Regions from separate parts of the Streptomyces sp. NPDC046215 genome, predicted to be linked through region 3. Evidence: riboswitches for the same ligand, from Rfam matches in the RefSeq annotation. Region 3 holds a riboswitch; each other region holds the start of a gene.
What was found. A riboswitch is a leader RNA that binds a small molecule or an ion and turns the genes downstream of it on or off. The one in region 3 is predicted to bind cobalamin.
Positions count from the first base shown of each region.

Region 1: it holds a riboswitch for cobalamin, as region 3 does, so the genes downstream of both, ABZ951_RS16800 (prenyltransferase/squalene oxidase repeat-containing protein) here and ABZ951_RS17820 (cobalamin biosynthesis protein) in region 3, are expected to answer to the same signal.
Region 2: it holds a riboswitch for cobalamin, as region 3 does, so the genes downstream of both, metE (5-methyltetrahydropteroyltriglutamate--homocysteine S-methyltransferase) here and ABZ951_RS17820 (cobalamin biosynthesis protein) in region 3, are expected to answer to the same signal.

Region 1 covers NZ_JBEYZW010000033.1:54,464-59,220, reverse strand. The annotation lists gene ABZ951_RS16805 (aldehyde dehydrogenase) at 1-1,371, opposite strand, end outside; cobalamin riboswitch at 2,085-2,237, shown strand; gene ABZ951_RS16800 (prenyltransferase/squalene oxidase repeat-containing protein) at 2,344-3,681, shown strand; gene ABZ951_RS16795 (SCO2322 family protein) at 3,678-4,352, shown strand; partial or broken gene ABZ951_RS16790 (CbiQ family ECF transporter T component) at 4,349-4,757, shown strand, end outside.
Region 2 covers NZ_JBEYZW010000019.1:600-5,356, reverse strand. The annotation lists gene aceA (isocitrate lyase) at 1-903, shown strand, start outside; partial or broken gene ABZ951_RS11225 (hypothetical protein) at 1,279-1,434, shown strand; partial or broken gene ABZ951_RS11220 (3-hydroxybutyryl-CoA dehydrogenase) at 1,530-2,398, shown strand; cobalamin riboswitch at 2,537-2,753, shown strand; gene metE (5-methyltetrahydropteroyltriglutamate--homocysteine S-methyltransferase) at 2,914-4,757, shown strand, end outside.
Region 3 covers NZ_JBEYZW010000036.1:58,485-63,241, reverse strand. The annotation lists gene ABZ951_RS17825 (cobyric acid synthase) at 1-1,557, opposite strand, end outside; gene ABZ951_RS17820 (cobalamin biosynthesis protein) at 1,587-2,555, opposite strand; cobalamin riboswitch at 2,704-2,833, opposite strand; gene ABZ951_RS17815 (hypothetical protein) at 2,973-3,221, opposite strand; gene ABZ951_RS17810 (inorganic phosphate transporter) at 3,254-4,492, opposite strand; gene ABZ951_RS17805 (class II aldolase/adducin family protein) at 4,606-4,757, shown strand, end outside.

The DNA of each region.
Region 1 (4,757 bases), on a different contig from region 3:
GGAGTTCTTGTAGCCGCCGAAGGGGCCGAGCATGTCGAGGCTGAAGGTGTTCACGCTGTACGTGCCGGTGCGCACCCGGCGCGCGATGTCGATGCCGTGCTCGACGTCGGCCGTCCAGACGCTGCCGGAGAGCCCGTAGTCGGAGTCGTCGGCGATGCGGACGGCTTCCTCCTCGTCGTCGTAGGGCAGCAGGCAGATGACGGGGCCGAAGATCTCCTCGCGGGCGATGCGCATGGTGTTGGTGACCTCGCCGAAGAGGGTGGGCTCCACGTACCACCCCGTCTCCCGCCCGGCCGGCCTACCGCCGCCGGCCAGCACCTTCGCCCCCTCGCGCTGCCCGAGCGCGATGTACTCCAGCGACCGGCGCCGCTGGCGCTCGGCGACGAGCGGGCCGACCTGGGTGGCGGGGTCGAGGGGGTCGCCGACGACGAGGGCGGCGGCGGCCGCGGCGAACCGCTCGGCCAGCTCGCCGTAGTGGGCACGCGGGGCGAGGATGCGGGTCTGGGCGACGCATGCCTGCCCGTTGTTCATCCAGGCGCTGGGCACGATGCCGGCGACGGCCGCGTCGAGGTCGGCGTCCGGCAGGACGATCGCCGCGGACTTGCCGCCCAGCTCCAGGGTGACGCGGGTGAGGTGGCGGGCGGCGACCTCCATGACGCGCCGGCCCGCGGCGACGGAGCCGGTGAAGGAGACCTTGTCGACGCCGGGGTGGCCGACGAGGTACTCGCTGACCTCCCGGCCGGCGGGCAGGATCGAGAGCACCCCCGCCGGCAGCCCGGCCTCCGCGGCGATCTCGGCGAGCAGGTAAGCGTCCAGCGGCGTCTCCGGCGCGGGCTTGAGCACCACCGAGCAGCCGGCCAGCAGGGCGGGGGCGAGCTTGGCGGCCGCGACGAACTGCGGCACGTTCCACGGCGCGACGGCCGCCACCACGCCGACGGGCTCGCGCCGCACGAGCAGCGGTCCGAGGACCCCGGCCCGCCGCTCCTCGAAGGGGATGCCGCGCGCGACGGCGACGGCACTGTCCCAGACCATCATCGCGCCGAGCGCCTGGGCGAGGACGCTCCAGGAGTAGGGGGAGCCGTTCTGGGCGGAGATGACCTCGGCGATCTCCTCGTGGCGGGCGGCGATACCGTCCTTGATCCGAGTGACGACCTCGATCCGCTCGGCGAGGGGCCGCTCGGCCCAGACGCCGGAGTCGAAGGAGGTGCGGGCGGCGGCGACGGCCCGGTCGACGTCCTCGCGGCAGGCGTGCGGGACGCGCCCGATGACGGCCTCGGTGTGCGGGGAGACGACGTCGATGGTGTCCCGCCCGGCGGGCTCGGTGAACGCGCCGCCGATGAAGAGCTGCCCGTACTCGATGAGTTCAGCCATGACTCGCCGCCTTCCGGCTCCGCCGCGGGTGCGCCACATCTGACGCTGCATCAGAACTGGTACCAGTTCCCGTGGCCGGGGGCAATGGGGGGCGGCGGGCGGGGGCGCGGAGCGCACGGCCGTGCGGGAGTGGGCCGGGCGGCCGCGGCCGGCCGACGCCCGGGCCCTTGGCCACCGGCCCGGACGCCATGGGGCGGGAGCGGCCACCGCCGGCCCGGCGCGTCTCGACGGCGCCGGGGCGGACGTCCCACGACCCGCAGCACCGGCCCACGGCCGCCCGCCTCGCACGCGCCGGGCCCGGCCGGAACGGGCACCCGACCGCGGCCGGCAGACGCCCGCGCTTCGACCGCGACGATCACCCTCACCGGTCACGACAGGCACCCGCCGCCGGCCGACGCGCACGGTCGTGTCGGGGCAGCGCCCGTGACGCCCCATCGCCCGCCCGGCCCGGCACCACTCGCCGGGCGCGACAGGGCCCGGGCCACCCGGGCCGAACGGGCAGTTGACCGCGGCCGACGGGCGCACGGGCCCGCGCCCTGGCCGCCGGGGCCGGGTGACGCGGGGCGGGGGCGGGTGCCCCCGGCCGGGCACCCGCCGCCGGACCGCGCGGCCGAGGCGGCCCCGTCCCGTGAGGCCCCCGCCGGACAGAGCGGCCCCGCCGGAGGCCGAAGCCCCCCCTCATACCGTCGCAATCGTGGCGGTATGAGCCACCCATAAGCCGCCGGTTAAAGTGTCCGTGACAACTTCATCCCGCCTCGGAACGGGGAAAGCCGGTGGGAATCCGGCGCTGACCCGCAACCGTGACGACGGCCGCGCCCGTGCGGACCGTACGAGCCGGACCACCCGCGCCCTGGCGGCAAGGCTTTCCGGAGCCGGTCGCGCCGCCCCTCGGCGGTGCCCGGCCCCACGGCACCGTCGAGGTATACGGAGCCGGGCCCGGTGCCACCGCGCGGAACGCGCGGAGGGGCGGCCGTGCGCGGTGGCACAGTCCGTACCCGTCCGCCCGCCGACCCCCGCAGCGACCCACCGAGAGGCACCGACCCCATGGCCCCCTCCCTCGCCGTCCACGCGCGCCGCGGCGCCGTGGCCCTGGCCACCGCCGCCGTCCTGAGCACGGCCATGGCGCCCGCCGCGTTCGCCGACGCCTCCCCGTCGCCGGCCGCCCCCGGCCTGTACGGCACCGAGGACCCCAAGTTCGACGGCGTCTTCCGGCAGTCCCTGACCTTCGTGGCGCAGAGCGCCGTCGGCGTCTCCCCCGCCAAGGAGGCCGTCGACTGGCTCACCGGCCAGCAGTGCGCGGACGGCGGTTTCCCCGGCTTCCGGGCCGACCCCGCCAAGGCGTGCGACACCCAGAAGGAGTTCACCGACCAGACCGCCGCGGCCGTCCAGGGCCTCGCGGCGGCCGGCGGCCGGTCCGAGCAGGTGACGAAGGGCCTCGACTGGCTCAAGGCGCACCAGAACGACGACGGCGGCTGGGGCTACCAGCCCGGCAGCCCCAGCGACGCGAACTCCACCTCCATCGCCCTCGGCGCGTTCGCCGCCACCGGGCAGGACCCGGCCAAGGTCGCCGCGAAGGGCGGCAAGGACCCGGTGGCCACGCTGCTGACGTTCCAGCTCGGCTGCGACGCGAAGGAAGGGGAGCGCGGCGGTTTCTCCTTCCTGAAGGACGACAAGAGCGGGCTGCGCGCCGACAACCTCGCCAGCGCCGCCGCGGGCCTGGCCACGCGCGGCAAGGGCTTCCTCGTCGAGCCGCCGAAGAAGGGCGCGGACCAGCCCCTGAAGCCGCTGGACTGCGCTGCCGACGACAAGGCGAAGCCGAAGGACGCCGCCGCGGCGGCCGAGGCCGTCGACGGGTACCTCTCCGAGGCGCTCGCCAAGAACGGCGGCTACCTCGTGCCGTCCATGCCCGGCGCCCCGGCCAAGCCCGACCAGGGCAACACCGCCGACGCCGTCGTCGCCCTCGCCGCGGGCGGCCACCGCGAGGCCGCCGAGAAGCCGCTGACGTGGCTGCGGTCCAAGGAGAGCGGCACCGCCGACTGGGCGAAGAACCACCCCGGCCGCGTCGCCAAGCTCATCCTCGCCGCCCACGCCACCGGCGCCGACCCGCGCGACTTCGCCGGCACCGACCTGGTCGCCCAGCTGAACGCGATGGGCCCGAAGCCGGAGTCCGCCTCCTCGGCGGAGCAGAAGGACGAGGAGAAGAAGGACGACGACAAGGGCGTCAGCGTCTGGTGGATCGTCGGCGTCTTCTTCGTCGCCAGCATCGGCGCCGGCTTCCTGATCAGCGGCCGGAAGAAGAAGCAGCTGTGACGGTCCGCCGCGGCGCGCGCGCCCTCGGGGCGCTGCTCCTCGCCGGGGTCCTCGCCGGGCTGGGCGCGGCCCCCGCGCAGGCGGCCGGGTACCGGTACTGGTCGTTCTGGGACGCCACCGGCAGCGGCTGGGCGTACGCCACGCAGGGCCCGTCCACGGCGCGGCCCGGCGACGGGGACACCGTCGGCTTCCGGTTCGCCGTCAGCGAGGACTCCCGGGACGCCGCGAAGCCGCGCGCCGCGGCGGACTTCGGCGCGGTGTGCGCCGGCACCCCCGCCGAGGACGGCCGCAAGCGGATCGCGGTCGTCCTGGACTTCGGCACGGCCGCCGACGCCCCCGAGGGTGAGACCCCGCCCGCGCCCCGCACGGCATGCGCGCGGGTCGGCGGCGACGCGAGCGCAGCGGAGGCGCTCGCGGCCGTCGCGAAGCCCCTGCGGTACGACTCCGCCGCGCTGCTGTGCGCCATCGCCGGCTACCCGAAGTCGGGCTGCGGCGAGCAGGTCGCCGGGAAGAAGAGCGGGCAGACCGCCTCCGCCGGGGACGGCGGCAAGGACGAACGGAAGGACGACGGCGGTGACGGCGTGCCCTCGGCCGGTCTGATCGGCGGTGTCGCCGCCGTGGTCGCCCTCGGTGCCGCCGCCGCGTGGCAGGCGCGCCGCCGCCGCGGATGAGCGACAGGAACCCGCCGCCGCGCCCCGGCGGCCCGAGCACCGCGCCCGTCACCGCGCGGGCGTCCGCGCTGCACGCGGGCGCCTGGTGGGTGTGGGCGCTGGGGCTGGCCACCGCCGCGTCGCGCACCACCAACCCGCTGCTGCTGGGGCTGCTGGTCGGCGTGGCCGGATACGTCGTGGCGGCCCGGCGCACGGACGCGCCGTGGGCGCGCTCCTACGGGGCGTTCCTCAAGCTCGGACTGGCCGTGATCACCATCAGGCTCGTCTTCGCGGTCGTGCTCGGGTCGCCGATCCCGGGCACCCACACCCTGGTCACCCTGCCGGAGGTGCCGCTGCCCGACTGGGCGAAGGGGGTGCGCCTGGGCGGCCGGGTGACGGCCGAGGGGCTGCTCTTCGCCCTGTACG
Region 2 (4,757 bases), on a different contig from region 3:
CTGCGCGCCGACCAGATAGCCACCGCCGAGGGCACCGGGGACACCACCGACTGGCTCGCGCCGATCGTCGCCGACGCCGAAGCCGGCTTCGGCGGCCCGCTCAACGCCTTCGAGCTCACCAAGGCGATGATCGCCGCGGGCGCCGCCGGCATCCACTACGAGGACCAGCTCGCCTCCGAGAAGAAGTGCGGCCACCTCGGCGGCAAGGTCCTCGTCCCCACCTCGCAGCACATCCGCACCCTCAACGCCGCCCGCCTCGCCGCGGACATCGCCGACGTGCCCACGGTGCTCGTCGCCCGCACCGACGCCCTCGCCGCCAACCTGCTCACCAGCGACGTCGACGAGACCGACGCCCGGTTCTGCACCGGCGAGCGCACCCCCGAGGGCTTCTACCGGGTCGAGCCCGGCATGGCCCCCGTCATCGCCCGCGGCCTGGCCTACGCCCCGTACGCGGACCTGTTGTGGATGGAGACCGGCACCCCGGACCTCGCCCAGGCCAAGGAGTTCGCCGAGGCGATCCACGCCCGGTACCCCGGCCAGCTGCTCGCCTACAACTGCTCGCCGTCCTTCAACTGGCGCGCCGCGCTCGACGACGACCAGATCGCCAAGTTCCAGCGGGAGCTCGGCGCGATGGGCTACCGCTTCCAGTTCATCACCCTCGCGGGCTTCCACTCCCTCAACCACGGCATGTTCGACCTGGCCCGCGGCTACGCCGAGCACGGCATGACCGCCTATGTCGACCTCCAGGAGCGGGAGTTCGCCGCCCAGGCGCAGGGGTTCACCGCCGTCAAGCACCAGCGCGAGGTCGGCACCGGCTACTTCGACCTCGTCAGCACGGCGGTCAACCCCGCCGCCGCGACCCTCGCCCTGCGCGGCTCCACCGAGGAAGAGCAGTTCCACTAGGGCGTGTCTTACGGGTCAGCCCGGATCAGGCCGCGGCGTCCGGTGCGGTACCTCGCAAGGCGGAGCATCTCCCGCGTACTGGGCGTACTCGGGTGATGCGACAACGCGGCGAGGTGCCGTGCCGGGCGTCGCGGCCCCGGGCTGACCCGTAAGACACGCCCTAGCCCCTCGGAGCCCGGCACCCGCCGCCGGCCCGGCCGGGTGCCGGGCCGGCACGCCCTCAGGTGAGGGCCGGAGCCCGGCGCCGCCCGGCCCTCACCGCCCCCGTCAGGAGACCGCATGTCCCTCACCACCGTGACCGGCCGCGCCCAGGTGCTCGGCGCACCGGGCGCCCGCTTCGACGAGATCCTCACCCCCGCCGCCCTGGACGCCGCCCTGCCCGACCGCGCCAAGGTCACCCCGACCGCCCCGTTCCCGCGCGCCTCCACCGAACTGCCGGTCCGCACCTGCCACCGGCGCGGCGCCCACGCCATCGGCGGCACGGCCGCCCGCCTTCCCGGCCGCGACGCCCGGGTGAACGAGGCGGCCCTCTTCGCACCCACCGCCCTCGCGGACCACCTGCCCGCGTTCTCCACCACCGACGCCCACGCCCGCCACCTCGTCCGCCGCCGCCCGGCGGTGACCTCGTGAACCCCGCCGTGCGGCGCGTGGGCGTCGTCGGCGGCGGCCGGATGGGCGCCGGCATCACCGAGGTGTGCGCCCGCGCCGGGCTCGACACCCTCGTCTGCGAGACCGACACCGCCGCCGCCCACCGGTCCCGCGACCGCGTCGCCCGCTCCCTCGAACGCGCCGTCGAGCGCGGCAAGACCGACCGCCCCACCGCCGAGGACGCGCTCACCCGCCTCACCTTCACCGTGACCTCGACGACCTCGCCGACCGGCAGCTCGTCATCGAGGCCGTCGTCGAGGACGCCGAGGTCAAGACCGCGATCTTCACCGCCCTCGACAAGATCGTCGAAGATCCGGCGGCGATCCTGGCCACCAACACCTCCTCCCTCCCCGTGATGCGCCTGGGCATGGCCACCCGCCGCGCCGACCGCGTCCTCGGCCTGCACTTCTTCAACCCCGTGCCCGTGATGCCGCTCGTGGAGATCGTCACCTCGCTGCACACCACCGCCGAAGCGGCCGCCACGATCGAGGAGTTCGCCACCGTCACCCTCGGCAAGAGGACCGTCCGCTCCCGGGACCGGGCCGGCTTCGTCGTCAACGCCCTCCTCGTCCCCTACCTCCTCGCCGCGATCCGCATGGCGGAGTCCGGCTACGCGACGGCCGACGACGTCGACACCGGCATGGAGCTGGGCTGCGCCCACCCCATGGGACCGCTGAGACTGGCCGACCTGATCGGCCTGGACACCGTGGCCGCCATCGCCCGGTCCCTCTACGAGGAGTTCAAGGAGCCCCTCTACGCCCCGCCGCCGCTGCTGCTGCGCATGGTCGAGGCGGGGCTGCTCGGGCGCAAGACGGGCCGGGGCTTCCACTCCTACGATCGGGGCTGAGGGGCCCCGGCCCGTGGGGCACGGGCGCGGAGCGGCGAAGGGGGCCGCTCCGCGCCCGCCCGGTGCCACCGCCCGGACCGGCGTCTCAGGCCGCCGTCCGGAATGTGAACGGCCCTATCCGGGACGTGATCCAGCGCCTAGGCTGCTCACGCAGCTGGTTCGCCCTGCCCGCCAGGCAGGCGCGTCGCAAGAGGGAACCCGGTGGGAATCCGGGACTGCCCCGCAGCGGTGAGCGGGAACGACCGCCGTCATACGCACTGGACCCCAGGAGTCCGGGAAGCGACGGCCAGTAGGTGTCTGCCCCCGGCAGACGTGCCCGTGAGTCCGAAGACCTGCCACTGCCCGTGGGCGACCGTTCGCCCGCGGAGATCCCGGTGACCTCGAGGGCGGGTCGGCGTACGCACCAGGCGGGCACCCGCGCGACGACCTCGCGCCGTGGGCCGCCCGGTCCGTCACCCTTCGCGCCCTCCCCCGTCCCGGGGTCGACAGGACGAAAACTCGCGAAGGAGAGTTCCGTGACCACCAAGTCCGCAGCCGCGGCAGCACGCGCCACCGTCCACGGCTACCCCCGCCAGGGCCGGAACCGGGAACTGAAGAAAGCCGTCGAGGGCTACTGGAAGGGCCGCGTCACCGCCGACGCCCTCCGGGACACCGCCGCCGGACTGCGCCGCACCCACTGGCGGGACCTGGCCGGCGCCGGGATCCACGAAGTGCCCACCGGCGACTTCTCGTACTACGATCACGTCCTCGACACCAGCGTCATGGTCGGCGCGATCCCGGCCCGGCACCGCGCGGCCGTCGCCGCCGACCCCCTCGACGGCTACTTCGCCATGGCCCGCGGCACCCAGGACGTGGCCCCGCTGGAGATGACCAAGTGGTTCGACACCAACTACCACTACCTCGTCCCCGAACTGCGCCCCGACACCGTCTTCACCGCCGACTCCGCCAAGCAGGTCACCGAATGCGAGGAAGCCCGCGCCCTCGGCCTCGACCCCCGCCCGGTCCTAGTCGGTCCCGTCACCTACCTCCTGCTCGCCAAGCCTGCCCCCGGCGTCCCCGCGGACTTCGAGCCGCTCACCCTCCTCGACCGGCTCCTGCCCGTCTACGCCGAGGTCCTCGCCGACCTCCGCGCCGCCGGAGCCGCCTGGGTCCAGCTCGACGAACCGGCCCTCGCCCAGGACCGCACCCCCGCCGACCTGAACGCCGCCGCCCGCGCCTACCGCGACCTCGGCGGCCTCACCGCACGCCCGCGGCTGCTCGTCGCCTCCTACTTCGACCGGCTCGGCGAGGCCCTCCCCGTCCTCGCCAAGGCGCCCGTCGATGGACTCGCCCTCGACTTCACCGGCCCCGCCGCCGCCAACCTCGGCGACCTCGCCGCCGCCGGGGGACTGCCCGGCAAGCGCCTGGTCGCGGGCGTCGTCAACGGCCGCAACGTCTGGATCAACGACCTCGAGAAGTCCCTGGCCACCCTCGGCACCCTCCTCGGCCTCGCCGACCGCGTCGACGTCGCCTCCTCCTGCTCCCTGCTGCACGTCCCCCTGGACGCCACCGCCGAACGCGACATCGACCCGCAGATCGCCCGCTGGCTCGCCTTCGCCCGCCAGAAGACCACCGAGATCGTCACCCTGGCCCGCGGCCTGGCCCACGGCACCGACACCATCGCCGCCGACCTCGCCGCCAACCGCGCCGATCTCGCCTCCCGCGCAGGCTCCGCCCTCACCCGCGTCCCGGCCGTACGGGCCCGCGCCGCGGCCGTCACCGCCGCCGACACCCGCCGCTCCCTGCCCTACCCCGAGCGGGCCGCCGCCCAGCGCGCCCGGCTGCGCCTGCCGCTCCTGCCGACGACCACCATCGGCTCCTTCCCCCAGACCACCGAACTGCGCACCGCCCGCGCCGGCCTGCGCGCCGGCCGCGTCACCGCCGCCGCCTACGAGGAGCGCATCGAGGCCGAGATCCGCGAGGTCCTCTCCTTCCAGGAGAAGGCCGGGATCGACGTCCTGGTCCACGGCGAGCCCGAACGCAACGACATGGTCCAGTACTTCGCCGAACAGCTCACGGGCTATCTCGCCACCCAGCACGGCTGGGTCCAGTCCTACGGCACCCGCTACGTCCGCCCGCCGATCCTCGCCGGCGACATCTCCCGCCCCGAGCCGATGACGGTCCGCTGGACGTCCTACGCGCAGTCCCTCACCGACCGCCCGGTCAAGGGCATGCTGACCGGCCCGGTCACCATGCTCGCCTGGTCCTTCGTCCGCGACGACCAGCCGCTGGGCGAGACCGCCCGTCAGGTCGCCCTCGCCCTGCGCGACGAGGTGAACGACCTGGAGGCCGCGGGCAGTTCCGTGATCCAGGTCGACGA
Region 3 (4,757 bases):
CCGCGCAGGCGGAGACGGCGCCCCCGGCGGTATGAACGGCAACCCCGCCGGCACCCCGCCCTCGATCAAGCGCATCAGCGCATCCGTGTCCGCGTGCTGTTCGATCAGATCCCCCAGCCGGTCCAGCTGTTCCTCGCGCAGCGCGGCGAAGGACGTGTCGGGCGCGGGCACGAACGCCCGGCCCGCCGCCTCCGCGACGCGCCGCAGGAACGCCCGCCGGAAGCCGTCGCTCTCCAGCGAGCCGTGCCAGTGCGTGCCCCACACGGCACCGACCCGGCAGCCGTCCAGGAACGGCTCGTCACCGCCCAGGACCTCCGCGACGCCGTGGTGGATCTCGTAGCCCTCGACCGGTTCGCCGAGCGCCCGGCCCACCGGCCGGGCCAGGGTCTTCTCCGCCGCGAACCGCACCCGCACCGGCAGCAGGCCGAGGCCCGCCACCGTCCCCGCCTTCGATTCGACCTCGTCCTCGATGCGCTCGCCCAGCACCTGGAAGCCGCCGCAGATGCCCAGCACCGGGCGGCCCTCCGCCGCGCGGCGGGCGAGCGCGTCGGCCAGGCCCCGCTCGCGCAGCCACGCCAGCGCCCGCACCGTGCCGCGCGTGCCCGGCACGATCACCAGGTCCGCGTCGGTGAGCTCCTCCGGGCGGTCCACGAAGCGCACCACCACCCCCGGTTCGGCGGCCAGCGCGTCCACATCCGTGAAGTTCGACATCAGCGGCACCGCGCAGACCGCGACCCGCAGCACGTCCGCGCCGTGCGGCGGCGCGACCACCGACTCCCGGACCGCGCCGCGCAGAGAGACGCGCAGGCCGTCCTCCTCGTCGATGCCGAGCCCGTGCGCGTACGGCAGCACGCCGACCGTCGGACGGCCGGTCAGATCGCGCAGCATGTCCAGGCCCGGCTCCAGCAGCGACACGTCGCCGCGGAACTTGTTGACCAGGTACCCCGCTATCAGCTCCTGGTCCGCCCGCGACAGCAGTGCCGTCGTGCCGAAGAAGGAGGCGAAGACCCCGCCGCGGTCGATGTCGCCGACCACGACGACCGGCAGCCGCGCGGCGCGCGCGATGCCCATGTTGACGATGTCCGTGCGCCGCAGGTTGATCTCGGCCGGGCTGCCCGCGCCCTCGCAGATCACCGCGTCGTGGGTGCGCCGCAGTTCCTCCAGGCACTCCGTCACCGTGCCGAGCAGCGCTTCCCGCCGCCCCTCGTACGGCGAGGCGCCCGACGGCGCCCCGGGGCCACCGAAGTAGCCGCGCGCGCTCAGCTCGCCCACCGGCTTGCCCATCAGCACCACCTGGCTGCTGCGGTCACTGCCGGGCTTGAGGAGGACGGGGTTCATCAGCGCGGACGGCTCGACGCGCGCCGCGGCCGCCTGCATGGCCTGGGCCCGGCCGATCTCCGCGCCCTCCCGGGTGACGAAGGAGTTCAGCGACATGTTCTGCGCCTTGAACGGCGCGACCTTGACGCCCTTGCGGACCAGCCAGCGGCAGATCCCGGCCGTCACCACGCTCTTGCCCGCGTCCGAGGTCGTCCCGGCCACCAGCAGGCCCCCGCCCAGCGGGCCCGCGGGCCCGCTCCCGTCGGCTGTCACCGGCTCCTCCTCGTTCTGACGGTCCTGCTGACAAGGCTGCCCAGCGCACGGCCGGCCACCGCCGTGCCGAGCGCCAGCAGCGCCACCCGGCGCGAGAGCCGCACCGCGCGCTCGATGTCGGCGCTCTCCACGGGCCGCAGCTCCGCGCCCAGGACCGGCCGGTGCTCCACCCGGCCCGCGTAGGCGAGCGTGCCGCCGAGGCGGACGCCGAGCGCACCGGCGAAGGCCGCCTCGACCGGGCCGGCGTTGGGGCTCGGGTGCAGCCGGGCGTCCCGCCGGGCCACCCGCCACGCGCCGCGCGGGTCGGGCCCGGCGACGGCGGCGAGGACGGCGGTGAGGCGGGCGCCGGGCCAGCCGGCGACGTCGTCGAGCCGGGCCGAGGCCCAGCCGAAGCGCCGGTAGCGCGGCGACTTGTGGCCCACCATGGCGTCCAGGGTGTTGACGGCACGGAAGCCGACCAGCCCGGGAACCCCGGCGAGGGCGCCCCACACGAGGGCGCCCACCACGGCGTCGGAGGTGTTCTCCGCGACGGACTCCACGACCGCGCGGGCGATCTGCTGCCCGTCCAGCGCCTGCGGGTCCCGCCCGCACAGGTGCGGCAGCCGCTCCCGGGCCACGTCCAGGTCCCCGGCGGCGAGCGCGCCCCCGATGGCGCGGGCCTCCCGGCCCAGCGAGGTGCCGCCCAGCACCGCCCAGGTGGCGGCGGCGGTCAGCGCGATGTCCGCGCGGGGGGAGGTGCGGGCGGCGCGGGCCAGCAGCGCCCCGGCCGCGGCGGCGCCGCCCGCGCACACCAGGGTGTGCAGGGCGCCGTGGCCGCGGTGGTCGCGCCACAGGCGCCGCTCGACGGCGTGCGCGGCCCGGCCGAACGCGGCCACGGGGTGGCCGCGGCGCGGGTCGCCGAGGGCCAGGTCGCCGAGGAAGCCGAGGGCGGCACCGCACGCGAAACCGAAGTGATCGGCGCGCATCGGATCAGACCGCCGTCGTGCCCCGGAGGGGAAAGGCCGCGCCCCGGAGGGGAACACGGGACGCGCGGGGCAGTGGTCGGCGGCAGCCGGGCATGGCGATGTGTCCTCACTCAGGGTCCGCGCCCTGGTTCGACGTGACCGGCGACCAGAGTCTCCTGGCTCCCGGATCGGCGCCGCCCCCGGCCTTCCGGCCCCCTGACGGTGACCGTGGCCCTCGGTGGGGGGACACTCCCCGGTGACAGTGGCGGGACCGCGCCGGACTCGCACCGGCTTCCTCTGCTGTCGCCGTTTGGCCCCGGAAGTCCACCACGGGCCGTGAACGGCCGTCAACTCACGTGTGACCTGCGGCCGGCCGCCCGGGCCGTGGGCGGACCGCCGCCGGCGGACGATCAGCCGGCGGCGAGGTGGATCGGACGATCAGGCGACGATGAGGTAGATGCCGTACGCGACGGCCGCCGCGCACAGCGCGAAGCAGGCGTACGCGCCGGTGCGCGCCACCGCGGTCGGCGCCGTGCCGGCCGCTATTGCGCCGGCGGCGCCGTCCCGCGTGCCCTGGGGCTTGCGGGACGTGCCGACGATGCCGAGGGTGAAGACGCCCACCATCGCGACGGTGACGACGAGACTGACGCCGAAGACCTGGCCGAGAGCTGCCCAGTCGATGTTCATTGCGTTCTTCCTTAAGGCTGGCTGGTCCGGCGTCAGCCGGTCGCGGCGGCCGGGGTGCGCTCGGGCTCGCGGGGAGCCGGGGCGGCCTGGGCCGGGATGAGCCCGGCCGGCGGCGGGGCGACGGCCTGGAGGGCGGCGGTGACGACACTGGCGGGCTCGGCGTGCACAGCGTCGAGCTCGTTGACGTTGTCGTGCGTCACGGGCTTGCGGCGCGAGGCCAGCCAGATCGCGCCACAGGTGGCGACGGCGAGCACCGCGACGGCCGCGACGCCCCAGTCGCCCTGGTCGGCGAGGAGGGCGGCGCCGGCGCCGACGAGGCCGGCGGCCGGGAGGGTCAGGCCCCAGGCGGCGATCATGCGGCCGGCGGTGGACCAGCGCACCACGCCGCCCTTGCGGCCCTTGCCCGCACCCATGACGGCGCCCGAGCAGACCTGGGTGGTGGAAAGCGCGAAGCCGATGTGGGAGGAGGCCAGGATGGTGACGGCGGCGCCGGTCTGGGCGGCGAAGCCCTGCGGAGGCTGGATGTCGGCGAGGCCCTTGCCCAGGGTGCGGATGATGCGCCAGCCGCCGAGGTAGGTGCCGAGCGCGATGGCGATGCCGGCGGAGGCGATGACCCACATCGGCGGGTCGGCGTCCGCGCCCAGGGCGCCGCCGGAGATCAGGGCGAGGGTGATGATGCCCATGGTCTTCTGGGCGTCGTTGGTGCCGTGGGCGAGGGAGACCAGGCCGGCCGAGGCGATCTGCCCGGCGCGGTAACCCCTGGCGCTGGCCTCGGGGTCGGTGTTGCGCGCCAGGCGGTACGTCAGCCGGGTCGCCAGCACGGTCGCCAGGCCGGCCACGACCGGGGCGACGAGGGCGGGGATGAGGACCTTCATGACGACGGCGTCACCGTGGACGGCGTCCGTGCCCACCGAGGCGATGGTCGCGCCGATCAGGCCGCCGAACAGCGCGTGCGAGGAGCTGGAGGGGAGGCCCGCCAGCCAGGTGAGCAGGTTCCAGACGATCGCGCCGACCAGTCCGGCGAAGATGATCTCCGGCCGGATGCCTGATTCGTCGACGATGCCCTTGGAGATCGTCGCCGCGACCTCCACGGACAGGAACGCGCCGACGAGATTGAGTACGGCCGACATGGCCACCGCGGTCTTGGGCTTGAGCGCCCCGGTGGAGATAGTGGTGGCCATGGCGTTGGCCGTGTCGTGGAAGCCGTTCGTAAAGTCGAACACCAAGGCCGTGACGATCACGATCCCGATGAGAAGCGTGATGTGTTCCATTCACCCAGGCAATCAGCTCGATGGTCAGTACAGCGGCGACCGTAGGGACCCTTGGTGAACGGAAGGTGAACTGGGACGGGCGCAGTGGTGACGCCAACCGGAGGGGTGCAGCGATGACCGAACAGGAACTGCGGCGGGCCTGGCACGAGATCGTGGCCACCGCCCGGCGCACCACGGCCGAAGGGCTCGTGGTGGGCACCTCGGGCAATGTTTCCGCCCGGGTCGGCGATGTCGTTCTTGTCACCCCCAGCGGGGTCCCCTACGA